Regions from separate parts of the Thioalkalivibrio sp. AKL6 genome, predicted to be linked through region 1. Evidence: predicted binding sites of a transcription regulator. Region 1 holds the regulator's gene; the other holds the start of a gene.

The links. Region 1 encodes LexA, which represses DNA repair genes until DNA is damaged. Its sites were predicted from a motif close to TACTGTNNATATNNACAGTA; they were not measured.
Region 2: D575_RS0110045 (error-prone DNA polymerase) is a predicted target of LexA. The motif match lies at 9,230-9,249, and genes of this name have one in related genera.

Annotation. Positions count from the first base shown of each region.
Region 1 is NZ_AQXS01000007.1:10,879-26,571, reverse strand. It holds gene rnk (nucleoside diphosphate kinase regulator) at 194-604, shown strand; gene D575_RS0101675 (DNA polymerase Y family protein) at 620-2,053, opposite strand; gene imuA (translesion DNA synthesis-associated protein ImuA) at 2,214-2,846, opposite strand; gene lexA (transcriptional repressor LexA) at 3,164-3,781, opposite strand; gene D575_RS0101660 (Lrp/AsnC family transcriptional regulator) at 4,146-4,637, opposite strand; gene D575_RS0101655 (2-isopropylmalate synthase) at 4,817-6,502, shown strand; gene D575_RS0101650 (ion transporter) at 6,602-7,444, opposite strand; gene D575_RS0101645 (cyclopropane-fatty-acyl-phospholipid synthase family protein) at 7,597-8,199, shown strand; gene D575_RS0101640 (nucleoside triphosphate pyrophosphatase) at 8,533-9,135, opposite strand; gene oadA (sodium-extruding oxaloacetate decarboxylase subunit alpha) at 9,128-10,963, opposite strand; gene D575_RS0101630 (acetyl-CoA carboxylase biotin carboxylase subunit) at 10,984-12,402, opposite strand; gene D575_RS0101625 (DUF177 domain-containing protein) at 12,533-13,054, shown strand; gene rpmF (50S ribosomal protein L32) at 13,165-13,362, shown strand; gene plsX (phosphate acyltransferase PlsX) at 13,462-14,490, shown strand; gene D575_RS0101610 (beta-ketoacyl-ACP synthase III) at 14,487-15,449, shown strand; gene D575_RS0101605 (CYTH domain-containing protein) at 15,559-15,693, shown strand, end outside.
Region 2 is NZ_AQXS01000010.1:432,714-448,406, forward strand. It holds gene D575_RS0109990 (1-phosphofructokinase family hexose kinase) at 1-808, opposite strand, end outside; gene D575_RS0109995 (phospholipase D-like domain-containing protein) at 1,454-2,884, shown strand; gene D575_RS0110000 (hypothetical protein) at 3,178-3,498, opposite strand; gene D575_RS13650 (DJ-1/PfpI family protein) at 3,639-4,004, opposite strand; gene D575_RS0110010 (LexA family transcriptional regulator) at 3,903-4,190, shown strand; gene D575_RS0110015 (DUF429 domain-containing protein) at 4,204-4,875, opposite strand; gene ubiG (bifunctional 2-polyprenyl-6-hydroxyphenol methylase/3-demethylubiquinol 3-O-methyltransferase UbiG) at 4,961-5,719, shown strand; gene D575_RS0110025 (bifunctional 2-polyprenyl-6-hydroxyphenol methylase/3-demethylubiquinol 3-O-methyltransferase UbiG) at 5,666-6,334, opposite strand; gene D575_RS0110030 (SPOR domain-containing protein) at 6,588-7,211, shown strand; gene D575_RS0110035 (cyclin-dependent kinase inhibitor 3 family protein) at 7,220-7,765, opposite strand; gene D575_RS0110040 (phosphatidylserine/phosphatidylglycerophosphate/cardiolipin synthase family protein) at 7,800-9,068, opposite strand; gene D575_RS0110045 (error-prone DNA polymerase) at 9,251-12,409, shown strand; gene D575_RS0110050 (glycosyltransferase family 10 domain-containing protein) at 12,427-13,476, opposite strand; gene D575_RS0110055 (GDP-L-fucose synthase) at 13,473-14,438, opposite strand; gene gmd (GDP-mannose 4,6-dehydratase) at 14,431-15,516, opposite strand; gene D575_RS0110065 (mannose-1-phosphate guanylyltransferase/mannose-6-phosphate isomerase) at 15,603-15,693, opposite strand, start outside.

The DNA.
Region 1 (15,693 bases):
GCGCGGACGTGCGAATTAATCAGCGTCTCCCTGTGTGCGGCTCCCGCTTACGAGGACTGTGATGGGCGCTATGGCTTTTTTGCCGGGTCTTGGCTAGTCTCCCGAGTAAGTTTCCCGGTTTGCGGAAATTCCCTGAATATTATTTGCCTGGCGCGTCTCCCCGGAGGCGCGTTCTGCATTCTGGAGTAAGAAAGTGAACAAGCCGAAGATCATTGTCTCCACCACGGACATGGAGCGCCTGGACAAGCTGCTGGAGTCGCTTCCGGATGGCAGTTTTCCCGGCAAGGCCGATCTCGAGTCCGAACTGGATCGCGCGGATGTCGTGGATTCGCACGAGGTTCCGGGTTCGGTGGTGACGATGAACTCGAAGGTCCGGTTCCGGGTGATCGAGTCCGGTGACGAGTTCTCGATGACACTGGTGTACCCACGTGATGTGGACGAGAGTGGCGGCACGCTGTCGATCCTGGCGCCGGTGGGCAGTGCGCTGCTGGGCCTGTCCGAGGGCGACGAGATCGAGTGGCCGCGCCCGGGCGGGGGGCAGATGCACGTGCGCATCGAGGAGGTCGAGTACCAGCCGGAGCGCGCGGGCGAATACCACCGCTGACGCGGCGTCCCCCCCTCAGCCCCAGTAACCCTGGCGATACCACTGGCCGCTGCGCAGGCAGCGGTACAGCCAGAGCCGGCGGCCCTGACGGTCGCGGCTGCAAGCGTAGTCGCGGCGCGCGTCCTGGCCGTGATCCCACCAGCCGTCTTCCAGTCGTCCCAGCCATTGGGGCTGGTCGGGGGGCGCGGCGGGCTCGGGGCCCTGTAGCCAGAGGGCCGTTCCGCAGGCCCGTTGGCCCGGGGTTGGAGCGGTGGGGGCCGGGGTGGTGGCGAGATCGTGTCGCGGCCGCTGGGCATCCTCCGGTCTCGGTGTGCGGCGGTTGATCAGACGGGCGACGGCCTGCTCGCCCAGCCGGGCGCGCAGGCGAGCCAGCACGGCGGGTAGCTGATCGGCCGGTGGTCTGCTCGCCGGGTCTGCGGCGAGCAGACTGTCGCCCCGCGCCGGTGGGTCCAGCAAGCGGGGTGCCTGCAGGCGCAGGCCGATCACCGCCTCCGGCAGGGTCTCGCGATCCAGTCGGGTCTGCCACAGGGGCAGCCACTCGTCGGTGCGAATGCCCGGCTGCCCGCGCTCCAGTGAGATGCGGGTACACGCCTCGCGGTGGGCCAGTTCCAGTGTCATCCCCTGCAGGCTGCGGTTCAGGCCGCGCAACTGCGCCTCGGCCTGGCGCAGCAGCCGCTTGAGCGGGAAGGCCAGGGTCGCCGTGGCGTGGATCTCGTGCTCCAGGCGCAGGGACAGATCCAGCACCGGGGGTGGCGCAAAGCGGGGCAGGGTCTCCGCGCGCCGCGCCAGCAGTCGGTCCAGCAGGTCCAGCAACTCCGGTCCGTGGCGTCGGGCCAGTTCGGGGCGCGACAGGCGCAGCAGATCGCCCAATTGGCGCAGGCCCACGGCGCGCAGGCCTTCGCGGGTCGCGGTGGCCAGTGGCAGGGCCTCCAGCGGAACCGGGGACAGGATGCGGCGCAGGGCCTCGGGGTCTTCCGCGATCGCGGGGTTGCGCAGGCGGGCCAGCAGGCGCGCGGCGGCGGGGCTGCGGGCCAGGCCGATACGGGGATGGAAGCCTAGTTCGGTCAGGGTGTCCCGCGCCTGGTGGCGCAGGGCCTCGAGGCCGCCGAACAGGCGGCGGCTGCGCCCGACCTCCACCAGGATGCGCTGTGCCTCCGGCTCCGGATGCACGTGGTCGGAGAACCGCAGCAGTACGCCGGCCAGCATCTCCAGTTGGGCCTGCAGGGTGTCCGGGGCATGCTCGACCAGTTCCGGGGTATCCAGCACCGCCAGGGCATCCCCCAGCGCCATGCCGGGCCGGGCGCCCGCGCGGCGGGCGGCGCGGTTGGCGGTGTGCACCCGGGGGGCAGGGTCGGATTCCACCACCAGCAGGGGGCGCTGAAGCCGCCCGGCGTCCGGCTCCGTCCGGGCCAGCGCGTCCAGCGCAAGGTGCGGCAGGTCGATTGCCATCCAGTGTTCCTGCCGCGGCCGTGCGGCGCGGTTGGCGGTATGTGTCTCCGGTGGCCGGGGTGCGGTGGCGGGCAGGGCTGCGGCCGGAAGCAGGCTCAGTTGTTGTCGGACCGGCTCCGGGTGTGTGGCCGCACGCGAGGGACGGGCAGGCTGGCCCATCTCAGGCCTCCGGTGGTTCGGGAACCTGCAGGGGGTGGCCGGAGCGGGCCCAGTGGCCGGCCCCCTTCAGGCAGTGCAGTTCCAGGCCGGAGGCCGCGGGCTGCCAGCGCAGGCGCTGGTGGGCCGGCGAAGGCTGTGCCGCGGCGTTTGGTGGCCGGTACAGGATCGCGCAGGCCCGGCTCTCGCTGGCAGCCAGACGCAACCGGCGCAGCAGGGCCGTCTCCACGGGGCCGCGCAGCCAGGCGAGCAGGACGCCGAACGCCGGGTCGCGCAGGCACTGCTCACCGGCCCACAGGGTGTCGCGATCATGCTCGGTATGGATCAGGAGGACTCGCTCCGGCGGGATGCCGAGTGTCTGCCAGCCGGGTAGCCAGGGCGTGGCCGGCGGTGCGATCAGCGCGATCCAGTAGCCGTCGCGGCCGCAGGCGGCGAGCATGGGGACCAGCAGCCGGGTCTCGCCACAGCCGAACGGGGCGCCCAGCAGTTCGATCAACTGGCCGCGTGGCCAGCCGCCGCCCAGGGCCCGGTCCAGCTCGGCATGGCCGCTGGGCCAGACCGGGGCATCCGTGGCCGGAGCCGCACTGCGGCCGCGCCAGAGCGCCGGGTGGTCGAGCAGGGTATCCAGCGCGCTCATGGCTTAGGGAAACACTGATTCATGTACACGCTCGCGCTCGAGTCGCTTTTGCGTGCGAACAAGGCGCGGTGACTGCCGTGCAGTCATTCTGCACAAGGGAGCCGCAACGCCGTGCGCGCGCCCGTTTTCGTCAACAACGGGCGGCCGAGCCCCGTCGTTCAATCGCTTGTGGGGTTGGTGCCCCAGGTTTCCCGATCCTGCGTTGCGCCCCGAATCCATCAAAAACGGGCGGGTAGAACCACTACCCGCTGCACGACGCGCCTGGTCTCGGAAAACCTGGGGTGCCAACGCGAGTGTGTACATGAGTCAGTGTTTCCCTAGGCCTGCGGGTCGAGATCGCGCAGTACGCCCACGCCGATGCCCTCGATGGCCAGGTCCTGGCGCTCGAGGTCGATCTCGATGGGGGCGAAGTCGGGGTTCTCCGGGAGCAGGCGCACCTTCGGGCCGTCCTGCGCGAAGCGCTTGACGGTGACTTCGTCCTCGATGCGGGCGACCACGATCTGGCCGGGCCGGGCCTCCGGGGTCTGGCGCACGGCCAGCAGGTCGCCGTCGAGGATGCCGGCGTCGCGCATGCTCTCGCCGTGTACGCGCAGGAGATAGTCCGGGCGGGCGCGGAACAGGGCGTCGTCGACCCGATAGTGGCGCTCGATATGCTCGGTGGCAAGGATCGGCGAGCCGGCGGCGACGCGCCCGACCAGAGGGAGTTCGGCCGGTGCGCCACGGGCGGCGCCCGGCAGGCGTATGCCGCGGGAGGTGCCGCCCAGCAGTTCGATCGCGCCTTTCTTCTCCAGGGCTTTCAGATGGCACTCGGCCGCGTAGGGCGAGCGGAAGCCGAAGGCCCGGGCGATCTCGCTGCGGGTCGGTGCCGTGCCCTGGGTGGCGATGGTCTCGGCGATGTAGTCGAAGATGGCTTGCTGGCGTGCAGTGAGCGACACGGGGCACCCTCCAGTTACTGTCTATATATACAGTACAGGGGTGGTTCGCTGGAGGGCAAGGGCGACTGCACGATAGAGCGCACGGAGAAAGCCAAAGAAGGTTCATCGAAGCCGGTTTGTTCCACCACGAAGCGCACGAAGAAGGTCAAGGGCGGTTGCGCCACAGAGGGTTACGGAGAAAACCCAAGGAGGTGTCGAGACCCGGGCGTAGGATGCTGTTGAGCGAAGCGAAACGCATCGATCCGGGAACCTCGCCACCCTTGGGATGGCTACACGATGCGCTTCGCTTCGCTCATCACATCCTGCCGGCCGTTGCCTTTCTTCGTGCCTTCGTGGTCAACCCGTCCTGGGTTTGAGGTGGTGTTCAGGTGGGGGTGTAGTCCAGTGGCAGGGCAGTGCGGTCGACCACGCGGCGCAGCACGAAGCTGGAATGGACGCTGTCCACGCCCTCCAGGCGGGTGATGCGGCGCAGCAGGAATTCCTGGTAGGCATCCATGTCGGGGACGACCACCTGCAGCATGTAGTCGGCGGACTGGCCAGTGATCAGGTAGCAGTGCTGGACCTCGGGGTAGCTCGCCACGGTCTCCTCGAAGTGGGCGAAGCGCTCCGGGGTGTGGCGGTCCATGCCGATATGGATCAGGGCGGTCAGCTCCAACCCCAGGCTGCGCCGATCCAGCAGGGCCACGCGGCTCAACAGGACGCCGGCCTGTTCCAGGGCACGCACCCGACGCAGGCAGGGGGAGGGGCTGAGCCCCACGCGATCGGCCAGGGCCTGATTGGACAGGCTCGCATCCTCCTGCAGGATCTCGAGGATGCGGCGGTCATAGCGGTCGAGTCGGTGCGGTTCGGGTTTCATGGTTGAATCTTGCTCTATATTGGCTTTATTGCGCAAGGATAGTGCGCAACTATTGCGTTATTTGGGAAAAACGCAAGGTTATGCCGGGGACAATGCGTTAGGATAATGCACAGATAGAAATCCGGAGCGCGGCACCCGACCACACGGCGAGGCCGCGCCCCTTACAGGAGACGAACACGATGGCCTTCGATCACACCAAGTACGCCCCGTTCCCGCCGATCGACAAGTCCGATCGCCGCTGGCCGGCCCAGCGCACCACGGCCGCCCCGCGTTTCTGCGCGGTGGATCTGCGCGACGGCAACCAGGCGCTGGTGCACCCGATGAGCGTGGAACAGAAGATGCGCTTCTTCGAGGTGCTGGTGGAAATCGGTCTGACCGAGATCGAGATCGGCTTCCCGGCCGCCTCGCAGATCGACTACGACTTTACCCGCCGCCTGATCGATGAAGACCGCATCCCCGAGGGCGTGTACATCCAGGTGCTGACCCAGGCGCGCGAGGACCTGATCCAGAAGACCTTCGCGGCGCTGGAGGGCGCCCCGCGCGCGGTGGTGCACGTGTACAACTCCACCAACCCGGCGCAGCGCGAGCAGGTCTTCCGCATGGATCGCGACGGCGTGCGCGGCATTGCCGAGAACGGTGCACGCTGGGTGCGGGATTACGCGGCGAAGTACCCCCAGACCGACTGGATCTTCCAGTACTCGCCGGAGAGCTTCTCCACCACCGAGCTGGACCACGCGGTCGAGGTGGTCGATGCGGTGAATGCGATCTGGCGCCCGGACCAGGGCCAGAAGGTCGTGATCAACCTGCCGGCCACGGTCGAGTCCGCCACGCCGAACGTCTTTGCCGACCAGGTCGAGTGGTTCTGCGACCACGTGCAGTACCGCGAGCATTTCTGCGTGTCGCTGCATACGCACAACGACCGGGGCACCGGTGTGGCCGCGGCCGAGCTGGGGCTGCTGGCCGGGGCCGATCGCCTGGAGGGCACGCTGTTCGGCAATGGCGAGCGCACCGGCAACATGGATCTGGTCACCGTCGGCATGAACCTGTACTCGCAGGGCATTGACCCGACCATTGACCTGTCCGACATGGAGCGGCTGATGGACGTGTACAAGGAGTGCACCGACATGCCCATCAACCCGCGCCACCCGTGGGCGGGCGAGCTGGTCTACACCGCCTTCTCCGGCAGCCACCAGGACGCGATCCGCAAGGGCCTGGCGCATTACAAGGAGAAGGGCGGCCACTGGAACGTGCCCTACCTGCCGATCGACCCGAGCGATCTGGGCCGGCGTTACGAGGAGGTCGTGCGCATCAACAGCCAGTCCGGCAAGGGTGGGGTCACGCATGTGCTGGAGCGCGACTACGGCATCGAATTGCCGCGCTGGCTGGCGATCGAGTTCGCCCGCATCGTGCAGAAGGATGCCGAGACCTCGCAGATCGAGGTCTCCTCGAAGCGCATCCACGAGCTGTTCGAAAAGCATTACCTGACGCCGGTTACCGGCTGGGATCTGGTGCGTTACGAGATCGAGAAGGACGGTCCTGTGGTGCGGCTGGATGCGACTATGGGCCCGCCCGGGCGTGAATCCCGCCTGCGGGGCGAGGGCCACGGCGCGGTCGCGGCGCTGACCTCCGCCATGGAGGCCGAGCGTGGCGTGCAGGTGAAGGTCACCCATTTCGACGAGCACGCGATGGAGTCCGGCACCGAGGCGCGCGCCATGGCCGCCGTGGACGTGCAGGTCGATGGCGAACGCTCCGTGGGCGTCGCCCTGGGCGAGGACACCACGGCCGCCACCCTGCAGGCCGTGCTCAACGCCACGGGCCGCCGCCTGGGCGAGCGCGCCGTGGAGTCAGCCGCCGTCAGCGCCTGATCTCGCCGGGCCCGCGGGGCCTTTCCTGGCCCCTGTGGGAGGGTGCTTGCAACCAAGCCTCCCGTTCGCATCACAGCGGACGGGAGGCTTCGCGCCTGATCACCGCACGCGCTTCTCCAGCATGGTCTGCATGCGGGTCAGGCGTTCCTGGAGCTTGAGGGTTTCCTGCTGTATCTCGTGGATCTCCGCGTGCAGGGCCTGGTTCTCTTCGTGCACGCTGTCATGGATCATCTGCTGCTCGATCTCCATCGAGCGGTCGTGCATGCGCTGCATGGCGTCCACGATGATGGCGATGAACAGGTTCAGCACGGTGAAGGTGGCGATCAGGATGAAGGGCACGAAGAACGCCCAGGCCCAGGGGTAGATGTCCATCACCGGGCGGGCGATGTCCTCGGACCAGCCCTCCAGCGTCATCACCTGGAACAGGCTGTACATGGTGGCGCCGAGTGTGCCGAACTTCTGCGGGAAGGATTCACCAAACAGGCCGGTAGCGATGATCGCGAACACGTAGAAGATCAGCACCAGCAATCCCATGATGGAGATGATGCCGGGGATCGCCCGCAGCAGCGCCTCTACGATGAAGCGCAGCTTCGGCACCATGGAGACCAGGCGCAACAGACGCAGCACGCGCAGCACGGAGAATGGCCCCGAGGCCGGGATCAGTGCGATCCCCACCACGAAGAAATCGAACACGTTCCACGGGTTGCGCCAGAACCGCAGGCGGTAGACGAACAGCTTGGCCAGCACCTCGGCGGTGAAGATCGACAGGATGATGGCGTCCGCACTCAGGATCACCGGGCCCATCCAGCCCATCACGGTGTCCGAGGTCTCGAGTCCCAGGGTCAGGGCGTTCAGCAGGATCAGGCCAATGATGAAGCGCTGGGTCAGCCGGGCCTCGATAAAGTGTTCCAGGCGTGCACGCAGCGTGGGGGTTTCGCTCATGGTGTCGAAGATCGTTGGAGTCCTTGGGGACGCGCAAGAGTAGGGTAAAGCCGGGGTTCCGGCAATCGCGCGAGCGCAAGCACGCGCCACGTCAGGAGTGCCTGGCAGACGGCACGAATGGACAGATTCCCGGGAACGGAAGGAGAGCAGGGATGTGGGATGAACGCTACGCCGAGGACGACTACGTCTACGGCACTGAACCGAATGATTTTCTGCGCGCGGCAGTGGCCAACGTGCCGCGCGGGCGGGCCCTGTGCCTGGCCGAGGGGGAGGGCCGCAACGCGGTGTTCCTGGCGCAGCAGGGGTTCGACGTGCTGGCGGTGGACAGCTCCGCGGTCGGCCTGCAGAAGGCCCAGCGCCTGGCCGAGGACCGGGGGGTGCAGATCGAGACCCTGGTGGCGGATCTTGCCGATTACGCGATCGAGCCGGACTCCTGGGATCTGATCGTATCGATCTTTTGCCATTTGCCCCCGGACGTTCGGCGCCGCCTGCACGCCGAGGTGGTCGCGGGCCTGCGCCCGGGCGGGGTGTTCATCCTCGAGGCCTATACACCGGCGCAACTCGAATGGGGCACGGGAGGCCCGCCCACTGCGGAGTTGATGATGACGCGGGAGGCGCTGACCGAGGAACTGGAAGGGCTGGAGTTCGAAGAGGCCGTGGAACGCGAACGCGACGTGATCGAGGGGCGTTTCCACACCGGGCGCGGCGCGGTGGTGCAGGTCCTGGCGCACAAGCCGCGGAACGACTGGGGCTAGGGAAACACTGATTAATGTACGCGCTCGAGTCGCTTTTGCGTGCGAACAAGGCGCGGTGATTGCCGTGCAGTCATTCTGCACAAGGGAGCCGCAACGCCGTGCGCGCGCCCGTTTTCATCAACAACGGGCGGCCGAGCCCCTACTTTCAATGATCTGTGGGGTTGGTACCCCAGGTTCCCCGATCCTGCGTTGCGGCCCTTGGCGGTAGAACCACTACCGGCTGCGCACCGCGCCTTGTCTCGGAAAACCTGGGGTACCAACGCGAGCGTGTACATTAATCAGTGTTTCCCTAGACGCGGGGGCGCCCGTTCTTGGAGGTTGCCGGGCCGGTGTTCAGGCCGCTGCGGGCGGGACGGCCACACCCGCTTCGCGCAACCAGTTTCCCAGGGTGATCAGCGGTAGCCCCACCAGCGCGGTCGGGTCGTCGCCGCTCATGCGCGCGAACAGGCTGATGCCCAGCCCCTCGGACTTGAAGCTGCCGGCACAATCCAGCGGCTGGTCCAGTGCGACGTAGCGCCGGATCTCCTCGGCGCTCAGCTCGCGGAAGGTCACGGTGAACGGTACCTGGCCTGTCCGCACCTTCCCGGTGGCCGTGTCCAGCAGGCACAGGCCGGTGTGGAACGTAACCGTTTCCCCGGACAGCGCCGCGAGTTGCGCCTCGGCGTGGACGCTGTCGCCGGGCTTGCCGAGGACCTGCCCGGCGTGGCTGGCGTTCTGGTCGGAGCCGATGACCAGATGGTCGGGATAGACATCGGCGACCGCCCGGGCCTTGGCCTCGGCCAGACGCGTCACCATCGCCTCGGGCAATTCATGCGCCAGCGGGGTCTCGTCCACCCCCGGGCGCGCGGTCTCGAAGGGCAGATGCAGCCGCTCCAGCAGTTCGGCGCGATAGCGCGAGGTGGAGGCGAGGACCAGTCTTCGTGCGGTATCAGCCATCGTCGCCGTCGATCTCGATCAGGGCGTCGTCCGGATTGGCGGCGGCCCCCTTGGTGACGTTCACTGCGGTGACCGTGCCGGATACGGGTGCGGCGATTTCCGATTCCATCTTCATCGCCTCCAGCACCAGCACTGGCTGCCCGGCTTCGACCTTGTCACCCTCGGCCACCAGCACGTCGATGATGGTGCCGGGCATGGAGGTGGTGACGTCGCCCGGCCGGGTCGCACGGCGCGACTTCTTGCCTCCGCTGCCCCCGCGGCTGCGTTCGGCGCCGCCGTTGCCGGCGGTCTCGATGCTGTCCAGGGTCTCGATCTGGACCTCTTCCGGCATCCCGTCGACCGTCACATACATCGGGCGGGTGTCCTCCCGGTGATGGCCGGAGCCGTTGACCTGGATGTGATAGGTCTCGCCGTGGAAGGTGACGTTGAACTCCACCGGGGCCGGGCAGCCGGCCTGGGTGTTCTCCGGCAGGTTGAGCGGTTCCGGGCTGAGCGTGCCGTCGCGGCGCTGCTCCAGGAATTGCCGTCCTACCTCGGGGAACAGGGCGAAGGTCAGGACATCCTCCGGGCCCCGGGCGAGGTCTCCGATCTCGTCAGTCAGGGTGGCCATCTCCGGTTTCAGCAGGTCGGCCGGGCGGCAATCGATGACATCGGCATTGCCGATGGCCTGTTGCCGCACGACGCTGTTGATCGGGCCGGGCGCCCGGCCGTAGTGCCCGGTCAGGTATTGCTTCACCTCGTTGGTGATGGTCTTGTAGCGCTCCCCGGCGAGGACGTTCATCACCGCCTGGGTGCCGACGATCTGCGAGGTGGGGGTGACCAGCGGCGGGTAGCCGAGATCCTCGCGGACCCGGGGGATCTCTTCCAGCACCGCATCAAAGTGATCCAGCGCGTTCTGGTCACGCAGCTGGTTCGCCAGGTTGGAGATCATCCCGCCGGGCACCTGGTTGATCTGCACGCGGGTGTCGACGCCGGTGTACTCACTCTCGAAGCGCTGGTACTTCTTGCGCACCTCGTGGAAGTACAGCCCGATCTTCTGCAGCGCGACCAGATCCAGGCCCGTGTCGTGCTCGGTGCCGGCGAGGGCGGCGACCAGGCTCTCCGTTGGCGGGTGGCTGGTGCCCCCGGCGAATGCCGAGATCGCGGTCTCGATATGCCGGCAGCCGGCCTCGATGGCCTGCCAGTGGCACAGCTCGGACAGCCCCGATGTGGCGTGGGCGTGCAGGTGGATCGGCACGTCCAGGGCATCCACCAGCTCGGTGACCAGCTCGCGGGTGGCGCTCGGGGTGAGCAGCCCGGCCATGTCCTTGATCGCGATGCTCTGCGCGCCCATCGCGACCAGCTCGCGTCCCAGGGCGACGAATTCGGCGGCCGAATGCACCGGTCCGGTGGTGTAGCAGAGCGTGCCCTGGGCATGGGCGTCGGCCTCGCGGGTGGCCTCGATCGCGGTGCGCAGGTTTCGCGCGTCGTTCATCGCGTCGAAGATGCGGATGATGTCGATGCCACCGGCGATCGAGCGTTCGACAAAGGCGCGCACCACGTCGTCGGCGTAGTGGCGATAGCCGAGCAGGTTCTGCCCGCGCAGCAGCATCTGCAGCGGGGTGTTCGGCAGCGCGGCCTTCAGCTGGTGCAGCCGCTCCCAGGGGTCCTCCTTGAGAAACCGCACGCAGGCATCGAAGGTGGCACCGCCCCAGGCCTCCAGCGAGTGAAAGCCGATGGCGTCCATCTGCTCGCAGATTGGCAGCATGTCCTCGGTGCGCATGCGCGTGGCGATCAGGCTCTGGTGGCCGTCGCGCAGGGTGACATCGGTGATGTGAACTCGATCCATGGTCAGTCCGGTGGCCGGGGTTATAACCCGTGGTGGGCGGCGAGGGCTGCGGCAACGGCCACCGCCAGTTGGCGGTCCGAGCGCTTGCCGGGGAAGTGCGTCAGCTCCGGGTGGGCCGCGACGAACCCGGTATCGAAGTGCCCGCTGCGGAAGGTCGGGTGGTCAACGATGGCCAGGTGGAACGGGATGGTGGTCTTGACCCCGAACACGCCCATGTCCCGCAGCGCACGATTGGCGCGGGCCAGCAGGTCGTCCCACTCCAGGGCCCAGCAGATCAGCTTGGCGCACATCGAGTCGTAATGCGGCGGGATGGTGTAGCCGGTGTAGATGGCCCCGTCGGTGCGAACGCCCGGGCCGCCCGGGGCGAAGTAGCGGGTGATGCGGCCGAAGCTCGGCAGGAAGTCGTTCTTCGGGTCTTCCGCGTTGATGCGGAACTCCATCGCATAGCCGCGGCGGGTGATCTGCGATTGTTCGTAGCGCAGCGGCTCGCCGGCGGCGATGCGCAGCTGTTCCTGCACGATGTCGACCCCGGTGATCATCTCGGTAACTGGATGTTCTACCTGAAGTCGTGTGTTCATTTCCATGAAATAGAACGAATCATCCGCATCCATCAGGAACTCGACGGTGCCGGCGTTCTGGTAGCCGACGGCGAGCGCGGCGCGCACCGCCAACTCGCCCAGATACTGGCGCTGCGCCTCGTCCAGTTGTGGCGAAGGGGCGATCTCCACCAGCTTCTGGTGGCGGCGCTGCACCGAGCAGTCGCGTTCGAACAGGTGGATCGCATGGCCGTGGGCATCGCCGAGGATCTGCACCTCGATGTGTCGCGGATTGACCACGGCCTTCTCGAGGAAGATCTCGGTACTGCCGAAGGCACGGGTGGCCTCGGAGCGCACGCGCTCGAAGTTGTGCTCCAGAGCGGCGGCATCCTCGCACAGGCGAATGCCGCGTCCGCCGCCGCCATTGGTGGCCTTGAGCATCACCGGGTAGCCGATGCGCTCGGCCACCTCCAGCGCCGCGGTGACGCCCTCCAGGTTGCCCTCCGAGCCGGGTGTGACCGGCACCCCGGCCTCGATCATCGCCCGGCGCGCGGCCACCTTGTCGCCCATGCGGCGGATCACCGACGCATCCGGGCCGACCCAGATCAGGTCGCGGGCGGCGCAGGCCGCGGCAAAGTCGGGGTTTTCGGAGAGGAAGCCGTAGCCCGGGTGCACCGCGTCACAGCCGGCGGCGCGCGCGACGCTGATCAGGCGATGGATGCTGAGGTACCCGCCCATGGAGTCCGGGCCGATGGCGTAGGCCTCGTCGGCCTTCTTCACGTGCAGGGCGTGGCGGTCGGCATCGGTATAGACGGCGACCGAGATGATCCCCAGTTCGCTGCATGCCCGGATCAGGCGCACGGCGATTTCGCCCCGGTTGGCAATGAGCAGCTTGCGAATCAAACGGAAGGCCCCGGGCAGGTCGATGACAACCCGAGTATCGACGTCGTTTGGGGCGGCTGCAAGTTTCTGTTTCGCTTTGACAGATCGCCCTCGCGCGCGTATATTCCGCGCCCTTGCAACCGAGCCGTTTATGAGTCGCATCCCCGTTTCTCTTGACCCGTGGCAACCGCGTGCGCGGCACCTGGAATTCGAGGGTGACCTGCGTGCGGAAGAGCTGCCGCGGTTGCGTGCCGATGCCCTGGCGGGACACCCGTTGCGGGTGCACGCGCAATTCCAGCTGAAACGCGGGGCGCTGGACGAGATACGGCTGAGCGGGACGATTACCGGCGAGCTGTGGCAGACCTGCCAGCGTTGCCTGCAGCCGATGGCATGGGAATTCCGCCTTGAACCGGATGCCGTGCTGCTGCCACCGGAAGGCACGCCGGCGGGCATGAGCGAGGGCGATGACTTTGTCGCTCTCGAGGCGGATGGCCTGTTGCGCCCCGCGGCATGGGTCGAGGAAGAGATCCTGCTGGCGTGGCCACTGGTGCCGCGCCATGCGGACTGCGAACCCGCCGCCGGGGCCGAATTCGAGGAAGGCGAGGGCGCCGAAAATCCGTTCGCGGTGCTCGAACAACTCAAGAAGGGCGGCCCGGACCGGGGCGGCTCATGACGTGAGCGCCGGCCGGGGCATTGTCCGGGCCGAACCGTTATACTTGCGCCCGATTTGATACCGGGCTCACTCCCGTCGCCACGGGATTTTGATCAATCTGGAGATGCATCATGGCTGTTCAGCAACGCCGCAAGACTCGTTCCAAGCGCGATATGCGCCGCTCCCACGACAGTCTGACGGGCGCTACTCTGTCGACCGACCCGACCACCGGCGAGATCCATCGTCGTCACCACATGACTCCGGATGGTTTCTACCGCGGTCGTCAGGTGATCCAGCAGGCCGTCGAAGTCGACGAAGACGAAGATTAAGGTCCAGGGAATGACCGTCCCGGGGCCACGGCTGCGTTTGCGCCGTGGCCTTTCCGCGTTTGAATACGGCCGCTGTGCGGTCGTCCGTCGGGCCCGAGCATGACTGCCAGTTTTACCATCGCACTGGACGTGATGGGCGGCGACCACGGTGCGTCCGTCATCCTTCCGGCTGCGCGCCGTTCACTGAAGGTCGCAGACGATTTCCGCCTGTTGCTGGTCGGTGACCAGGAGACCATCGAGTCCGGGATATCCGGCTGGTCCGCGAGCGAACGCGAGCGGGTCGAGATGGTGCATGCCAGCCAGGTGGTCGGCATGGACGAGTTGCCGGCCGTGGCCCTGCGCACCAAGCGCGACTCCTCCATGCGGGTCGCCATTGACCAGGTGAAGAACGGGGCGGCCCAGGCCTGCGTCTCCGCCGGCAATACGGGTGGTCTGATGGCCACTGCGCGGTACGTCCTGAAGACCCTCCCCGGCATCGATCGTCCGGCCATCGCCACGGCCCTGCCGTCGATGAACGGGCATACCCACATGCTCGACCTGGGCGCCAATGTGGATGTCGAGGCCGCGCATCTGTATCAGTTCGCGGTGATGGGATCGGTGCTGGCGAATGCCGTGGACGGCCTGGAGGCCCCGCGGGTCGGCCTGCTGAACATCGGCTCCGAGGCGATCAAGGGCAATGACCGCGTGCGCGAGGCCGGCCGCATGCTGGAAGAATCCAGCCTCAACTACATCGGCTTCGTCGAGGGGAACGACGTCTACTGTGGCGATGTGGACGTGGTGGTCTGTGACGGCTTTGTCGGCAACGTCGCGCTGAAGATCAGCGAAGGCGTGGCCAAGATGATCTCCTCCAAAATGAAGGCGGAGTTCGATGCATCGGTGTTTTCTCGATTGTCCGGCCTGTTCGCACTGCCGGTACTGCGCCGGATCCGTCATCGGTTCGACCACCGCCGTTACAACGGTGCTTCGCTGCTGGGCTTGCAGGGTGTGGTGATCAAGAGCCACGGCAGTGCCGACGAGCTGGCCTTCGAGCACGCGATCCGCATTGCCCGCATCGAGGCCGAGGCGAACATCTCGAGTCGGATCGACAAGCAGCTTGGCCAGCTCCTGGGCCAGGAGACAAGCGAGTGAAGCATGCACGCATCAGCGGGACCGGGAGCTATCTGCCCGAGCGCATCCTGACCAACGCCGAGCTGGAGGCGATGGTCGATACCTCGGATGCCTGGATCCGCGACCGCACCGGAATCCGCGAGCGGCATATCGTCGCCGAGAACGAGGTGACCTCGGATCTCGCGCTGAAGGCCGCCGAGCGTGCAATGGACGCCGCTGGCATCCGCGCCGCCGACCTCGACCTGATCCTGGTCGCAACCACCACCCCCGATCAGATCTTCCCCAGCACCGCGTGCATCCTGCAGGCCAAGCTGGGTGTGGGGGGCTGTCCGGCCTTCGATATCCAGGCGGTGTGCAGTGGGTTCGTGTATGCCCTGGCCACTGCCGACCGCTTCATGCAGAGCGACGAGATCCGGCATGTGCTGGTCGTGGGGGCGGAGACGCTCTCGCGCATTACCGATTACACCGACCGCGGCAACTGCATCCTGTGGGGCGACGGTGCGGGTGCCGTGATCCTGTCGCGTTCGCCGGACCCGGGCATCATCTCCACGCACCTGCATGCCGACGGCCACCACAAGAGCCTGCTGGAGGTTCCGGGTGGCGTGTCGCAGCCGGACAGCAACCCGGATCTCGACTTCATTCGCATGGAAGGCCGAGCCGTCTTCCGCGTGGCAGTGAATACCCTGGACCAGATCGTCGACGAGACCCTCGAGTACAACGGGATCGACAAATCCGAGCTGGACTGGCTGGTGCCGCACCAAGCGAACATCCGCATCATCCAGGCGACCGCGAAGAAGCTGAACATGTCCATGGACAACGTCGTGGTCACGGTGGATCGCCACGGCAACACCTCGGCCGCGTCCATCCCGCTGGCGCTGGATACCGCCGTGCGCGACGGTCGCATCAAGAAGGGTGACCTGATCCTGACCGAGGCCTTTGGCGGCGGATTCACCTGGGGCTCCGCGCTCATCCGGATGTAACCGGGGTCCGTGGCGCATCACCCGGATGCGTCATCGCGAGGCGCGCAGCGCCGTGGCGATCGACCGGGAGGGTCCTCGGCATCCTGGGGAAACACAAGGAGCATTCGGCATGGGCCGCGAGATCGAACGCAAATTCCTGCTGGCCAGTGATGCCTGGCGTGACCGTGTCGTGCGTGCGCAGCGCATGCGCCAGGGCTACCTGTGCGGCAACGACCGCGCGTCCATCCGCGTGCGAGTGGACGAG
Region 2 (15,693 bases), on a different contig from region 1:
CTTCAGCCGCCAGTCTGAGCACAAGGGCGGCCACAAAGCTGTCACCCGCACCCACCGCGCTGCGGGCTTCAACCTCTGGCGAGGGAACATGGAAGACACCCTCGGACGAGGCAAACAGCGCCCCTTCGCCGCCAAGGCTCAGCGCGACGATCTCCGAGCCGCCGGCGTCGAGGATCTTCTGCAGCGCGGCCTCCTGCTCTTCCCGCGAATCCAGATCGGCCCCGGTTAGCTGGCGCAATTCCTGTTTGTTGGGCTTGACCAGGAAGACCCCTTCATCCAGCGCAGCCTCCAGGGAGGCGCCGGAAGCATCGACAACACAGCGGGTCCCTGCCTGCTTTGCCAGCCGTGCCACCCGGGCCGTGAAATCGTCCGGGACCCCTTCCGGCAGGCTGCCGCTCACCACCAGATAGCCACCGTCCGAAAGCGCCTCCTCCACACGGTCCAGCGCCCCGCGCCACTCCTTCTCCTGCCACTCCGGACCCTCCAGAACAAAGCGATATTCCTTTCCGGTCGAGTCCTCGGTCACGTTAAAGCTCTGGCGGGTGCTGCCCTCGATTTCGATCGGCTGTGCCCCATCCAACTCGGCTTCCAGCAACCCGCGGTACACGTCGCCCATCGGGCCGCCCACGGCGTAGAGCGCCGTCGCCTCGCCTCCCAGACGCTCGATCACGCGGGCGACATTGACGCCACCGCCACCGGGATCGAAACGGCCGCCCGAGCAGCGCAGCTTGTGTTTGCTGACCACCTCGTCCACCGACGTGCTGACGTCAAGTGCGGGATTCATGGTGAGCGTGACGATCGGTTGCATGCATTTCCTCCGGTCCTTGCGTGCGGATGTTCACGAGTACCGCATCCGGGTCTCGGCGTGGCGCCCCACTCATCGGCTGCGAGTTCCTCTTTGCATTCGGCCTGCGCGACCATCCGCTTCACGGCTGTCAACGCCCATGAAGCTGTCCGGCTCACCGAGCTGTGTCGATCCCCTGCCCTGACCGAGGCGGGGCGAATTTCCGGGAGTCGCGCGGGACCTGACCGCCCAGTCCATTCTTCACACTGACATCCCAGGCCTTTCCAGCATCACGTCGTTCGCGGCGATGCTCGCGCCGAAGCCGGGATCCCGAGACCACTTGTCCGGCACTGGCATCCAGGCAACGGCGTGCGCATTGACAGACTTCGGCATAAAACGCCAGTCTCTGCTCGGACCCCGATGTAGCCGGGCGACGCGGTCTCACCGCCCGGGCAAACCGTTGACTTTCGGGGCCACCCGCCACCGCAGCCGGGCGGGTTCCCTGACATCAGTGTAGCCCACCATCGGAGGGGTCCCATTGAACGTCTCTGAGATGCCCCCGCCACCTCGGGACGGCTATGTGCCGATCGAGGATCACGGCCTGATCGGGGATGGTGCCAGGACCGGAACGCCGCCGCGTTCGTCCCTGGCCTGCGCTTCGGGCTGCCCATGAGGCGCGGGCGCTGGTTCCTGCTTGGGTTGCTGGCTGTCTACCTCTCGACCGGCGCCTACCACCTGTACAAGCCGCTTCCCGAAGGGCTCGATGTCGTCACGCCCTACCATCCCGCCGAGGGGGTCGAGTTCCTCGCGGATGCCACGTGGACGGACACGCAGGGCAATCAGCACACAGAGCAGGAGATATTCGATGCCGCCCTGGAGATGATCGGACAGGCGCAGTCGCTGGTTGTCGCGGATTTCTTTCTGGTGAACCAGTTTGCGGCGACGTCCGAGGCTGCGCATCGTCCACTCTCAAGCGAGTTCGTCCTCGGACTGGCGGAGTGGCACGCACAACGACCCGGGGTCGAGGCGCTGCTGATCACCGATCCCTTCAACACCCTCTACGGCGGCATCAAGCAGCCCCTGTTCTCCCGGCTGGAGGCGCATGGCATCTCCGTGATCGAGACGGATCTGCGGGCCCTGCGCGATCCCAACCCCCTGTGGTCGGCCGCCTGGCGCATCTGTTGTCAGTGGTTCGGCAACAGTTCGCATGGTGGTTGGCTCCCGAACCCGGTGGGCGATACACCCGTCACCCTGCGCACGTACCTTGCGCTTCTAAACTTCAAGGCGAACCACCGCAAGACGCTGGTCACGGATGGGCCGGACGGCTGGACCGGACTGGTGACCTCGGGGAATCCGCATGACGCCAGCAGCCGGCACGACAACATCGCCGTGCGTTTCCGGGGCGCCGCGGCCATCGACCTGCTGCACACCGAGCGCGCGGTCGCAGAGTTCTCGAATGGAACCCGAACGGCCCTTCCGGATCGCGTGGAAGCGAACGGAGCCGTCGATTCGCCCGTCCGGATCCGAGTCCTGACCGAGTCACGGATCCGCGACGCCGCCCTGGAGATGATTGACGCCGCGGATCCCGGGGACCAGCTGGACCTGTGGATGTTTTACCTCTCGCACCGGGCCATCGTGAAGGCCCTTCTGGCCGCGCAGCAGCGCGGCGTCGACCTGCGGGTGCTTCTCGATCCGAACCGTGATGCATTCGGCCGGAAAAAGCAGGGACTACCCAACCGGCAAGTGGCGCTGGAACTGAACGCCGGGGGCGTCTCGGTGCGCTGGTGCAATACCCAGGGCGAGCAGTGCCACGCGAAGATGCTCCTGCATCGTCCTCGCGATGGAGATGCCACGCTGCTTGCGGGCTCCGCGAACTTCACCCGGCGCAACCTGGACAATTTCAACCTGGAGACCAACGTGCAGATTCAGGCCGAGGCCGGGACTCCGGTTATCGCCGATGCCGCCCAATTCTTCGATACCCGCTGGCACAACGAGCCGGACCGGGTTCACAGCCTCCCCTACCAGGAATATGCCGACGACTCCCGGCTGCGCTACTGGCGCTACCGGATGATGGAGGCAACCGGGCTGTCTTCTTTCTGATCCGCACCAGACACCGCTTACTGCGGTGCGGACCCGTTCCACACTCGGAAACACCACGCCGAGGGCGGTCGCCAACGAGTATGGCGGTTATTCGCGAACCAGCAGGCGCGGGCCACACCACGCTGGGCTGAACCCACCGAAGCGACCTCCCTCCACCGGGGACGCACCGCCCCCCGGGACGGACTCGCGGCCATGCCTCTGGCAGTGCCAGGCACTGGGCCGGGGAGCAAGAAAAGGCGATCGGGGCGGCGACGCGGCTCGCGCGACCGTTTCCATTTCGCCAGGCCTCGTTCTTACCGGAAGCGATCCGAAGCGTTCCGAAGTGCCTTTGCCATGTCATCCCAGGCGGACTCCATTCCTTCCCGCAACTCCTTCCACGAATCCTCGCTCGCCTCGCGCACCTGGCGTAGCCGTTCCTCGGCCTCGTCGCGCCGTTTACGCAGTTCCTGGATTTGCTCTTCGTACTTGGCGCGCAGATCCGCATCCGCCTGCTTGGCCTTCGCCTCCAGCTTTCCCAGGTCGTGGTTCCACTCGTCAATTTTTGCTTTCATCTTCTCGACGTATTGTTCGCGATCACTCATCTCGTCCGTATCCTTGTTCTTCGTGAATTGCATGGGTCCGCTGCGAACCAAGGATCCGCAGCATATAAAGCTGCGCCCTGAACACGCCCCAATACATCCGTTAGCGGAAGCATTGGTCCGGGACTAGGGCCTGCTGGCTCGAACTAAAGCCCTCTGCTGTATGTGCGGGGGAATCAGCCCAGTTTTTCGAGCAACACCCGACAAAATGCAGGCAAGTCATCCGGCGTGCGGCTACTGATCAGGTTGCCATCCTGCACGACTTCCTCGTCGAACCAGTCGGCCCCTGCGTTGACCATATCGTCACGGATCGAATGGAACGAGGTCACCCGCCGCCCGGCCAGTATGTTGGCCGATACGGCCATCCAGCCACCGTGACAGATCCAGGCCACCAGCCCGCCACGCGGGTGCACGGCGCACACCAGATCGACCATTGCCCGATGCCTCCGCATCTTGTCGGGTGCCATGCCGCCCGGGATGATCAGCGCATCAAGGTCGTTCGCATCGACCCCGACTGGGTGGTGATCGAATCGCGCGACCATGCCCGCAACGGCGAGATCCTCGTGGCCCTGATCAATGGCGAAGAAGCCACCCTCAAGCGTATCGAGCAGACCCCGAATGTCGTCCTGCTGCACGCGGAGACTCGGACCTATGCGCCCCACTTCGTCGCCCCGGACCGGCTCCGCATCCAGGGCGTACTGGTCGGGCAGATGCGCCGTTACCTCTGATCGAAGCAGCCCGTCAGCAGGCGAAGTCGAAAGGATGCTGCGGCGGCTCGGCCGGGTAGATCCAGGCGGGTTTGCCCTGGCTCCACTGCCAGGCCGCCAGACCCGCGGCACAAGCCGCCACCGAATGGTCGCTGGCCCGATCGAGATCGCGCACCCCACTGAGGCCCTTCCGCTCCAGCCAGGCCAGCAGCTCCCGTCGCGCCTCCGACGTGCGCTTCATGGCCTTCAAGGTCGCAATCGTGGCGCCTCTCAGGGCCATGGCCACCGTGGGGTGTACCTCCACCACCCGGGCGTCCGGGCGCTCGCTGCGGAGCATGCGGCTGACCGCCACGCCCCGCAGCGTCAGGTAGGCCATGCGCGGTGCGGAAGGTGCCATGACGGTTCCGGCCGGCAATCCGTGTTCGACCGCCACGCGTCGCAGGGACTGGTCGGATGTGCGGCTGCCTCCGATGGGCGAATACGACAAGGGCGCATCCAGCCCCACAATCGCGCCCGCGGGTACACGGTCGAGGATCGCCTGGTCGTTGGCCCCCGCCACCAGCTCCAACAGATCGAGCGCCCCACCCTGTTCACGGAACACGGCGACGGAGGTATGCGCGGCACTCCCGGGACCGGACAGGTCCACCCCGATGATCGTCTGCCCCATTCGATCTACCTCGGCCCGCTTCTGACGAAGGGCCACCATCGCATCGATCCTGGCCGGGTGCGATCAAAAACGGGATCGCGTGGTCCGAAAGTAACCTTCACAACCATCGTGAGCCGCGCCGCCTATGAATTCTCCGGATGTGGAACGCGACCGAACCGTCGATCCGAACGAGGTGGACCGCTATCGCGCCCTCGCCGACATGTGGTGGCAACCGGATGGCAGGCTCTGGCCACTGCACGTGCTGAACCGCCTGCGTAGCGACTATATACGCTATCAGCTCTGCCACTCGCTCGGACGGGAACCGGAAGCCGACCGCCCCCTGACCGGCCTGCGCATGCTGGACATCGGCTGCGGCGGCGGCCTGTTGAGCGAGGCCATGGCACGCCTCGGTGCGGACGTGCTGGGCGTCGACGTGGTGGACCGCAACATCGCCGCGGCACGGCATCACGCGGACGAGCAAGGGCTCGATATCCAGTACGAGGTCAACACGGCGGAGGCCCTCGCGGAGCGCGGGGAAGACTTCGATGTGATCCTCAACATGGAGGTAGTCGAACACGTCGCGGACCTGCCCGCGTTCATGGGGAGCGTCAATCGCATGCTCCGCCCCGGCGGCCACACCTTCGTGGCCACGATCAACCGCAATCCGGTCTCGTTCATGGTCGCCATTGTCGGGGCCGAGTACCTCTTCCGCATCCTGCCCCGGGGCACCCATCAGTGGAAGCGATTCGTCACGCCCCGGGAAACGCGGGACCTACTGGCACATGACGGCCTGGAGCCCGTGACGCAGACGGGGGTCAGGGTCAATCCGCTCAACCGCCGGATGTGGCTGTCACGATCCATGAGCGTCAACTACATGATCCTGGCGCGCAAGCCCATTGCCTGATCCGGCGCTCTCGCTCGCCGGACACGCCACCACGAGGCAGGAAGCACGCGACCCATGGGTGGCCAGCACGCTCCATTCCTCCACCACCAGATCCGCGGCCGCGAGCTGGGCGCGGAGATCCGCCTCGTAGGTCACGTGCCCGAAATCGATGGTCGTGATCCGCCGCAGCAGGGGCTTGAGGATCTCGACCCAGCGCACCGGGTGGCGCTGGATGGTCTGCGTGAACAGGAACCGGCCGCCTGGCGCGAGCAGCCCCTTGCAGTGGCGCAGGGCCTGTTCCGGATCGGGCAGCAGCATGAAGCTCGCGGAAAAGTACACCACGTCGTAGGGACCACCCGCGTGGTCGTACACGGATTCCCGAAACACCGCGGCGCCGTCGGCCAGGGTTGATTCCTGCAACCGGCGCCGCGCCCGCCGGACGTAGTCGCCATCGATATCGATCCCGGTCAGGTGCAACTGCTTGTGCCGCGCCCGCTCGGCATTGGCCACCAATGCCCCCGCCGTGCCGATGCCCACATCCAGCACTCGCGCGCCATCGGGCATCCGCTCCAGGGCCTCCGCATACCAGCGGGCGGTCAGTCGCAGGATCAGGAGATCGTAGATCGCACTTCGCATCAGGCTTCTCGCCAAGGACCGGTAGGGCAGCGCGGCAGGGACAAGGGCCGTACGAACCCTCGCCAGGCCCTGCGCGCATCATCGCACCCAAGCAGACAGTCTTCCACGAACCTCTCGCCTCCCGGCCCGACCCATAACTGGCATCTTCTTTGCATGTCGCTACAAGAGGGCGGAAACGTCATTTTTCCGTCGCCCGACGGAGGACCCGCCCCTCGATGACGAAAAGGCAAAGATTGCCAAGGAGGGTCACAAGATGATCAATCTGTTCCTTACCCGACGCCAACTGTTCCTCCTGGTGCTGGGCACCCCGCTGGCCACGGTCCTGCTGTTCATTCTGGGTGTCTTCTCGGGCGCCGCGATCGGGGCCCCCGGACCGCTTGGCGCCGAGCCCGAATCGCCGGCAACCGAGAACACGGGCTCGGCGCCGGAATCCGGACGCGCCCGCGCGTCTTGGCTGGATACCCCAGCACCCTTGTCGACCCGCGCCGGCGATGACACCGCATTGCCACTCTTCTCGCCGGCTCGCCATTCCGGCCGCATTGAGGGGAAAAGCCAGGAGCCGTCGCTGGCGGAGCCCACGCCGCAACGCCAGCATGAGCGGAGCGAAGACGCCTCCGCACCCGAGGAGCTGTATTCCATCCAGGCCGGCGTATTCACCGAACTGGAAAACGCCCGGAAGTTGAACCGGACCCTCAAGGCCCGCGGGCTTGCCAGCCGGCTGGAGGTCGTGGACGGACCCGAGCCGGCCTCCGAACGCTACCGGGTTCGCATCGGCCTGTTCGACTCGCGCGCAGCCGCGATGGCCGCCCTCGAGGCACAGGAAAGGGATACGCTCGCGGATGCCTTTATCGTCGCGCGGCCGTTGAACCACTCCTGAAACGCACCTCAGTCCGTGCGCGGCAAGCTGCGCAGGTAGCGTTCCTGGTCGGGGCTTTCGATCGCGCCGGGACGGGCCGACCGGACCTCCCGGATGGCCGCCTCCGGCGCAAGCCCACGTTCGATGAGGGTCAGGGCAGCAATGGTGCCCGCACGGCCCTGACCACCCCCGCAGTGGAACACCACGCGCTCGCCGGCCCGCAACCGCTGGTGGACCTGCGGCCCGACATCCTGCCAGCCCTCTTCCCAGGGCTGATCGGGAGCGGCCATGTCGCCGATCGGAAGATGCAGCCAGCGCATCCCCGCCGCCTGAACGCTCTTCCCGAGACCCGGGACACCCAGATCAGTTAGCTCGGACCCCTGATTCAGGGTCACGAGTACGTTCGCACCCCAGTCCCACAGCGCCGCCAGATCCGCCTCCACGTCCTGCGCCGCGCAACTCGTTCCATCCGGCCGCTTGCCGGGGCAGCGAGTCATGCCAATCGCCCCGCCCTCGGGCAGATGAATGACCCCGATGTCGAGCGAAGGGGTCTGGCCGGCCGTGGGGGATGTCATGGCGTGCTCCTGCCGTGGGGGTCGAAATGGTGCATCAAAGATAGGGACCAATCAGGTGCGTGATCCACCCCGCCAGGCGGCGCCGCAGCGGCCGGTTCTCCCAGTCCTCGATGGTCAGGCGCTCGGCATCGGCCTTGTCCACCTCGATCAGTTCGCGGATCTCGCGGGCGAAGCCTTCGTCCCAGATGTTCAGGTTGGCCTCGTCGTTCAGGCGAAACGACCGGTTGTGCAGATTCGCGGAGCCGATACTGGCCCAGCGGTCGTCGATCGCCATCAGCTTGGAGTGGTACATGCGCGGATGATACTCGTACAGTTCCACCCCGGATTCGAGCATCGGCCGCCAGCGATTAACCGATGCATGACGGAAGAAACCGAAGTTCATGCTGTCGCCCGGGACCAGCACGCGAATACGGACACCCCGGTCGGCCGCCTCCTCCAGCACCTCCAGGAACCGCGGATCGGGATAGAAATAGGCCGTGCCGATCGTGATGTGCTCTTCCGCCGCGGCAATGGCATGCAGAAACATCAGGCGCACCCGGTGACGCCCCTCGCGCGGGGCACTGTTAACCATCTGGGCGTCGCGATCCCCCATTTCGGACAGCTCGGGGAAATACGCCGCGCCGGTGGGCATCCGCCCCGTGGCGTCCAGCCAGGTCTCCAGGAACACCGCCTGCAGATTGCCGACCACCGGGCCCTGAATGCGAAAGTGGTTGTCGCGATAGCCATCGCGGTCGTCACCGTCAATCCAGGGATCCGCTACGTTGGCTCCCCCGATGAAACCGGTATGACCGTCCACCACCAATAGCTTGCGGTGCGTGCGGTGATTGAAGCGCGACAACTGGTACCAGGACGGCTCGCGCCAGCGCACTAGCTCCACCCCGGCCTCTTCCATGCGTTCGAACATCTCCGGGTCAGCATCGCGCGAACCAATGAAATCCAGCATGGCATGCACCCGAACCCCGCGTTCCGCCGCACGCGCCAGGACCTCGGAGAAGATCGCCGCCTGCTCGCCCCAGTACTCGTATACCTCGAAGGTGACCGAATGCTCGGCGTTTTCGATCGCCTCGATCTTGGCCGCGTAGATGGCCTCGCCGTCCTGTAACAGGTCAATGCGGTTGCCGCTCACGATCGGCTGCTGCAGGAGCAGGCCCATGTCCCGCCGGAACTGCTCCGACGAAGTCCCGTACTCCAGCGCCAGCGGCTCTTTCAGCCGGTCGGGTTTCGGCAACGCATTGAACAGCACCACATTCCCCAGCGCAAAGATCAGGGCAATCAGCACCACCGGGAGCAGGACGTAGCGCATGGGGTCTCCAGGCACGCAGCGAATACATGAGGATTTTGGCCCAGTGTACACAGCCGGTTACAAAAACCGGCGAAGGTTCGTCAGGTGGCCTGTTATCCCGGCACCGCGTTCAAGCGTAATGGGTTGGCGATCCCCCCGGTCATTGTGGGACGGATTCCATATACTGTATATATCGACAGTATATGGAATCCGCAGCCCATCCCCCCACTCGCAGGCATCCTGTCGCCCCCCCGGCCTATGCCGAACTGACGACGCTCAGCAACTTCTCGTTCCTGCGCGGGGCTTCGCACCCGGAGGAACTGGTCGAACGGGCGCAGGCGCTGGGCTACCGCGCGCTGGCGCTGACCGATATCGCCTCGCTGGCGGGTGTAGTACGAGCACACTCGGCAGCAAAGGAATGTGGGTTACACCTGATCCTGGGGGCGACCTTCCGGCTGGCCGATGGCCCCACCCTGACGCTTCTGGTGCGCAATCCCACGGGATACGCCGCCCTGTGTCGATTGATCACTCGGGCCCGCGGCGCGGCGGACAAGGGACACTACCACCTGACGCGCGCCGACCTGGATACCCTGCCCGCCGAGAGCCGCACCGGCTGGCACAGCCTGCTGCGGGTCGAGGCCGACAGCCCAGGGGCGTCGCTCGCCGAAGCGGCCCACTGGCTGTCCGGATGGGCCGCCCCAGGTCAGGGCCACCTGGCCGTGAGCCAGTTGCGTATCCCCGAAGATGCCACCCTGACGGCCCGCGCCCAGGCGCTGGGAACCGCCACTGGACTCCCGCTCGTCGCCTGCGGCGACGTGCACATGCACCGGCGCGGGCGGCGCGCCCTGCAGGACGTGCTTACTGCCCTGCGCCTGCGTTCGACGGTCGCGGAGGCGGCGCATGAACGCTTCCCCAATGGGGAACGCTGCCTGCGCCCACGGGCCGAGCTGGCCGCGCTGTATCCCGCCGCCTGGCTTGAGGCCAGTGTGGCCCTCGCGCGGGACTGCGACTTCTCTCTGGACGCGGTCACCTACCGCTACCCCACCGACCCGCTGCCGAAGACCATGACCCCATCCGCCTACCTGCGCGAGGAGACCCTCAAGGGCGCGCTCAAGCGTTGGCCCGATGGCATCCCGGCCCCGGTGCGCGAACAGATCGAACGCGAACTGGGCATCATCCGCGAGTTGGGCTACGAGCCGTACTTCCTGACCGTCTACGACATCGTGTGCTTTGCCCGAGGCCGCGGGATCCTGTGCCAGGGGCGCGGCTCGGCCGCCAACTCGGCTGTGTGCTACGCACTCGGCATCACCGCAGTGGACCCCTCGCGCTCCAGCATGCTGTTCGAGCGCTTCATCTCCGCCGAGCGCGGCGAGCCGCCGGACATCGACGTCGACTTCGAGCACGAACGCCGCGAGGAGGTGATCCAGTACATCTACCGGCGCTACGGCCGCGAGCGCGCCGCGCTGGCCTGCACGGTAATCCGCTACCGCCGCCGCAGCGCCCTGCGCGATGTCGGCCGGGCGCTGGGCATCTCGCGTGCACGGCTGGATGCGCTGACCGCCAACCTCGCCTGGTGGGACGACGGCATCCCCGCCGAGCGCCTGCGCGAGGTCGGGCTGGACCCGGGCGGCGCCCTGGCCCGGCAGTGGCAGACGCTGACCGCCGAGCTGCTCGGCTTCCCGCGCCACCTGTCGCAGCACACCGGCGGCTTCGTGATCGCCGACGGCCGACTGGACGAGCTGGTCCCCATCGAGAACGCGGCGATGCCGGAACGCTCCGTGATCCAGTGGGACAAGGACGACCTGGACGCGGTGGGCCTGCTGAAGATCGACGTGCTGGCGCTGGGTATGCTCTCCTGCGTGCGCCGTGCGCTGGAGCTGATGGCGCATCACCGGGGCCGCGACTGGGGCCTGGCCGACATCCCCGCCGAGGACCCGGCCGTCTATCGCATGCTGCAGAAGGCCGACACCCTTGGCGTGTTCCAGATCGAGTCGCGCGCGCAGATGAGCATGCTGCCGCGCCTGAAGCCCGCGAACTTCTACGACCTGGTGATCGAGATCGCCATCGTGCGCCCCGGCCCGATCCAGGGCGAGATGGTGCACCCGTATCTCAAGCGCCGCGCCCACCCGGAGCGGGTGCGCTATCCGAACGCAGAGGTAAAACGCGTGCTCGGACGCACGCTGGGCGTGCCGATCTTCCAGGAGCAGGTGATCGAGCTGGCGATGGTCGCGGCCGGTTTCTCCGCCGGCGAGGCGGACGGGCTGCGCCGCGCGATCGGCGCCTGGCGGCGCACCGGCCAGCTCGCGCGCTACCGCGAGCGCCTGATGGACGGCATGCGCGAACGCGGCTATCCGGAGAGATTCGCCGAGCAGCTGTACAAGCAGATCCTCGGCTTCGGCGAATACGGCTTCCCCGAGTCGCACTCGGCGAGCTTTGCGCTGATCACCTATGTCTCGTCCTGGCTCAAGTGCCACGAGCCCGCGATCTTCGCCTGCGCCCTGCTGAACAGCCAGCCGATGGGCTTCTACGCCCCGGCGCAGATCGTCGCCGACGCCCGCCGCCACGGCGTGGAGGTCCGCCCGGTGGATGTGCGCTGTAGTGACTGGGAGTGCACGGTGGAACCGCTGGCCGGGAGCGACGCGCTGGCCCTGCGCCTGGGCCTAAACCGCGTCGGCGGGCTGGCCCGCGACGTCGCCGGGCGCGTGGTCACCGCCCGCGTTGAGCGGCCATTCGCGGACGTGCCGGACCTGGTGGCTCGCGCCAGGCTCACCCGCGCCCAGGCCAATCGCCTCGCGCGCGCCGACGCCCTGAAGGGCCTGGCCGGTAACCGCCACCAGGCGCGCTGGGCGACCGAGGCGGTGGAGGAGCCTCTGCCGCTGTTCGCCGAGGGTCCGGGCGAGACCGTGCGCGAGGCCGACGTGACCCCGTTGCTGCCCCGCCCGGATGCGGTGGACGACCTGGTGCAGGACTACGCCACCCAGGGCCTGAGCCTGGGCCCGCACCCGCTGGCGCTAATGCGCCCATTCCTGGAACAGCACCGACTGTCCACCGCCGCCCGGCTACTCGAACAGCCCGGCTACAGCGGGGCCCGCTACGCCGGACTGGTGATCACCCGCCAGCGCCCCGGCTCGGCCAACGGCACGGTATTCCTCACCCTGGAGGACGAAACTGGCACGTTGAACCTGATCGTCTGGCCGGACCGGGTGGAGCACTTTCGCGCCGAGGTCCTGCACGGCCGCCTGCTGGAGGCCCACGGCGAGTGGCAGTACAGCGAAGGCGTCGGCCACCTGATCGTGCAGCACCTGATCGACCGCAGCACCTGGCTCGGCGAACTCGCCACCCACTCCCGCGACTTCGGCTGAACCGCAAAGCGGCCAGTTCAGGTACGTCCGGCGAGGTGGCCGATGCGCTGGCTGACCTTCTCCCAGGCTCCTTCCAAAGCGGCCAGCGGATCGCGGCGCCGGAGGGCGCGGCGGGAATGGATCCACTGCCCCGTGGGACCAGCCGGCTCGGTGTCGTGTGCAGCCTCGATAATCCGCGAGACCACGGCGAACTGGTTGTACTCCTCCAGCACCCGGCGCCGGGCCTCGAGGATGTGTGGCAGGCGCTGTTCATACTCGTTGTCGCGGATGGCGCGGCGAATGCGTTCCGCCGTCCCCTCCACGTCATCGATATCAACCGCGATGAAGCTTTCCGGCGGAAAATAGTCCGCCGCATTGGGCGCACCGTAGTAAAACGGGAGCGTCGCGCCGAGAAAGGCGTCCGCCAGCTTCTCGGTCCAGTGATGCGGCCCCACGTAGTTCTCCACCGCGAGGTGATAGCGGTACGCATCCAGGCATTCGGCCTTGTCATCCAGCGGCTGCACCCCCTTGCCGAAGATCTCCAGTTCTGGCAGCTCGGCCTTCAGCGCCCAGGTGAAGTCATAGCGCCGCCGGTGCAGAGTGTGGCGCTGGCGTTTCGCCGAACACATGGTGGCGATCTCGCGGGTCTTCTCCAACGGCGGGTTCGCCCGCATCTCGTTGTACGGCCGCTCGCCCTGACTGCCGAAACCGTAGTACCAGAGCATCCCCTGCTGGGAATGGATGCGCCGACGGTGCTTGAGGGCCCATTCCGGGTGCGAGGTCAGCACGCGACCAAACTGCCGGGTAAAACGCCGGCCATAGGACTTGATGGACGGCGGCTCCATGGTTACCAGCAGAGTGCGCTCGGCCCCGCAGGCCATTTGCTCGCTGTAGTGCCGATTACGCCCCGTGTTCGAGGGAAACTCGTCGTAGACCACCAGCCAGTCGTATTCCGTCGCCTGGGGATCGAAAATGAACTCGCAGTCTCCCCACCGCCCTTCACCGTCCGGCAGCTGGTGGCGCCAGATGCTCTCGCGCATGGTCGAGAGGAACTTGACCCGGATTGGACGCGACACGGGGTCCGTCACGGCCTCTCCCCGCCGCGTTCCAGGAATTCGGCATAAGCTCCCGCGAGGCCCTCTTCAAGTTCGATCCGGGCCTTCCATCCCAGCGCCGCGAGTCGCGAGACATCCAGCAGCTTGCGCGGCGTCCCGTCCGGCCGCGAGGTGTCAAAACGCAGTTCGCCGGCAAAGCCGACCACCCGGGCCACCAGCCGCGCCAGATCGGCGATCGCTAGATCCTCGCCGGTGCCGACGTTGATATGGCTCAGCATCGGTTGCGTGTGTTCTGCGTAGGTCACGTGATCGAGGTTCATCACGTGTACACAGGCCGCCGCCATGTCATCCACGTGGAGGAACTCCCGGCGCGGGGTGCCACTCCCCCAGACGGTCACATGCCCGGCTCCGGCCCGCTTCGCCTCGTGAAAGCGCCGGATCAGCCCGGGAATCACGTGGCTGTTCTCCGGGTGATAGTTGTCACCCGGGCCGTAGAGGTTGGTCGGCATCACCGAGCGGTAATCCGTGCCGTACTGCCGGTTGTAGCTCTCGCACAGCTTGATGCCGGCGATCTTGGCAATCGCGTAGGGCTCGTTGGTCGGCTCCAGCGGCCCGGTCAGCAGGGCCTCCTCGGGGATCGGCTGCGGCGCCTCGCGCGGATAGATGCAGCTGGACCCGAGAAAGAGCAGCCGCCGCACGCCCGCTCCGTGCGCGCCATGGATCACGTTCGTCTGGATCGCGAGGTTGTCGCGGATGAACTCGGCCGGATAGGTGTTGTTGGCATGGATGCCCCCGACCTTCGCCGCCGCGAGGTAGACCCGATCCGGGCGCTCCACGCGCATGAAGGCCTCGACCGCCGCCTGATCGGTCAGGTCCAGCTCCGCATGGCTGCGGGTCAGCAGTTCCACCCCCGGCCAGTCCTCGAGCTGGCGACACACCGCGCGGCCCACCATCCCGCGGTGTCCGGCGACGAAGACGCGTTGCAATTTACTCATGGCGACTCAGGGTCCGGTAGCCGTGGTCGCGCACCAACTCGTCCCGCTCGGCACTCCTGAGATCCTCGCGCACCATCTCGGCCACTAGTTCGTCAAAGCGAATACGCGGTTCCCAGCCCAGCTCGCGCTTGGCCTTGCTGGCATCCCCCAACAGGGTCTCGACCTCGGTGGGACGAAAATAGCGCGGGTCCACCGACACGATGCAGCGGCCCTTTTCGTCGAAGCCCTGCTCGTCCACGCCCTCGCCGCGCCATTCGATGCGCATGCCCAGCTCGCGCGCTGCGGCGTCGACGAAGTCGCGCACGCTGTGCTGTTCGCCGGTGGCGATCACGTAGTCGTCCGGGGTTTCCTGCTGCAACATCAGCCACTGCATCTCGACGTAGTCACGGGCATGTCCCCAGTCCCGTTTGGCATCCAGGTTGCCCAGATAGAGGCGTTCCTGCAGCCCCAGCTTGATGCGGGCCAAGGCGCGCGTAATCTTGCGGGTGACGAAGGTTTCGCCGCGCACCGGCGATTCGTGGTTGAACAGGATGCCGTTGCAGGCATACATCCCGTAGGCCTCGCGGTAATTCACCACGATCCAGTAGGCATACAGCTTGGCCACCGCATACGGGCTGCGCGGATAGAACGGGGTGGTCTCGTCCTGCGGGGTGGCCTGAACCTTGCCGTAGAGCTCCGAGGTGCTGGCCTGATAGAAGCGCGTGGTCTGCTCCATGCCAAGGATGCGGATCGCCTCCAGCACGCGGAGCGTGCCCAGGGCATCGGAGTTGGCGGTGTACTCCGGCTCCTCAAACGAGACCGCGACATGCGACTGCGCGGCGAGATTGTAGATCTCGTCCGGCTGCACCTGCTGAATGATGCGGATCAGGCAGGTCGAATCAGTCAAGTCGCCATGATGCAGGATGAACCGGCGATCACTCTCGTGCGGATCCTGATACAGGTGGTCGATACGATCGGTATTAAACAGAGAGGAGCGGCGCTTGATGCCGTGCACCTCGTAGCCCTTGTCCAGCAAAAACTCGGCCAGGTAGGCCCCGTCCTGCCCGGTAATCCCGGTGATCAATGCCACTTTGGCCATGCCAACTCCTGCTCGCAGGCCACGCCCCGTCCGCGCGCCGCCCAAAAGGGCGGATCATAGCATTCCCGGAACCACCCGATGCCCGGTCACGCGCGGCCGTACACGTCCTCCAGGCGGACAATGTCATCCTCGCCGAGGTAGCTTCCGGACTGCACCTCGATCAATTCCAGCGGGAGC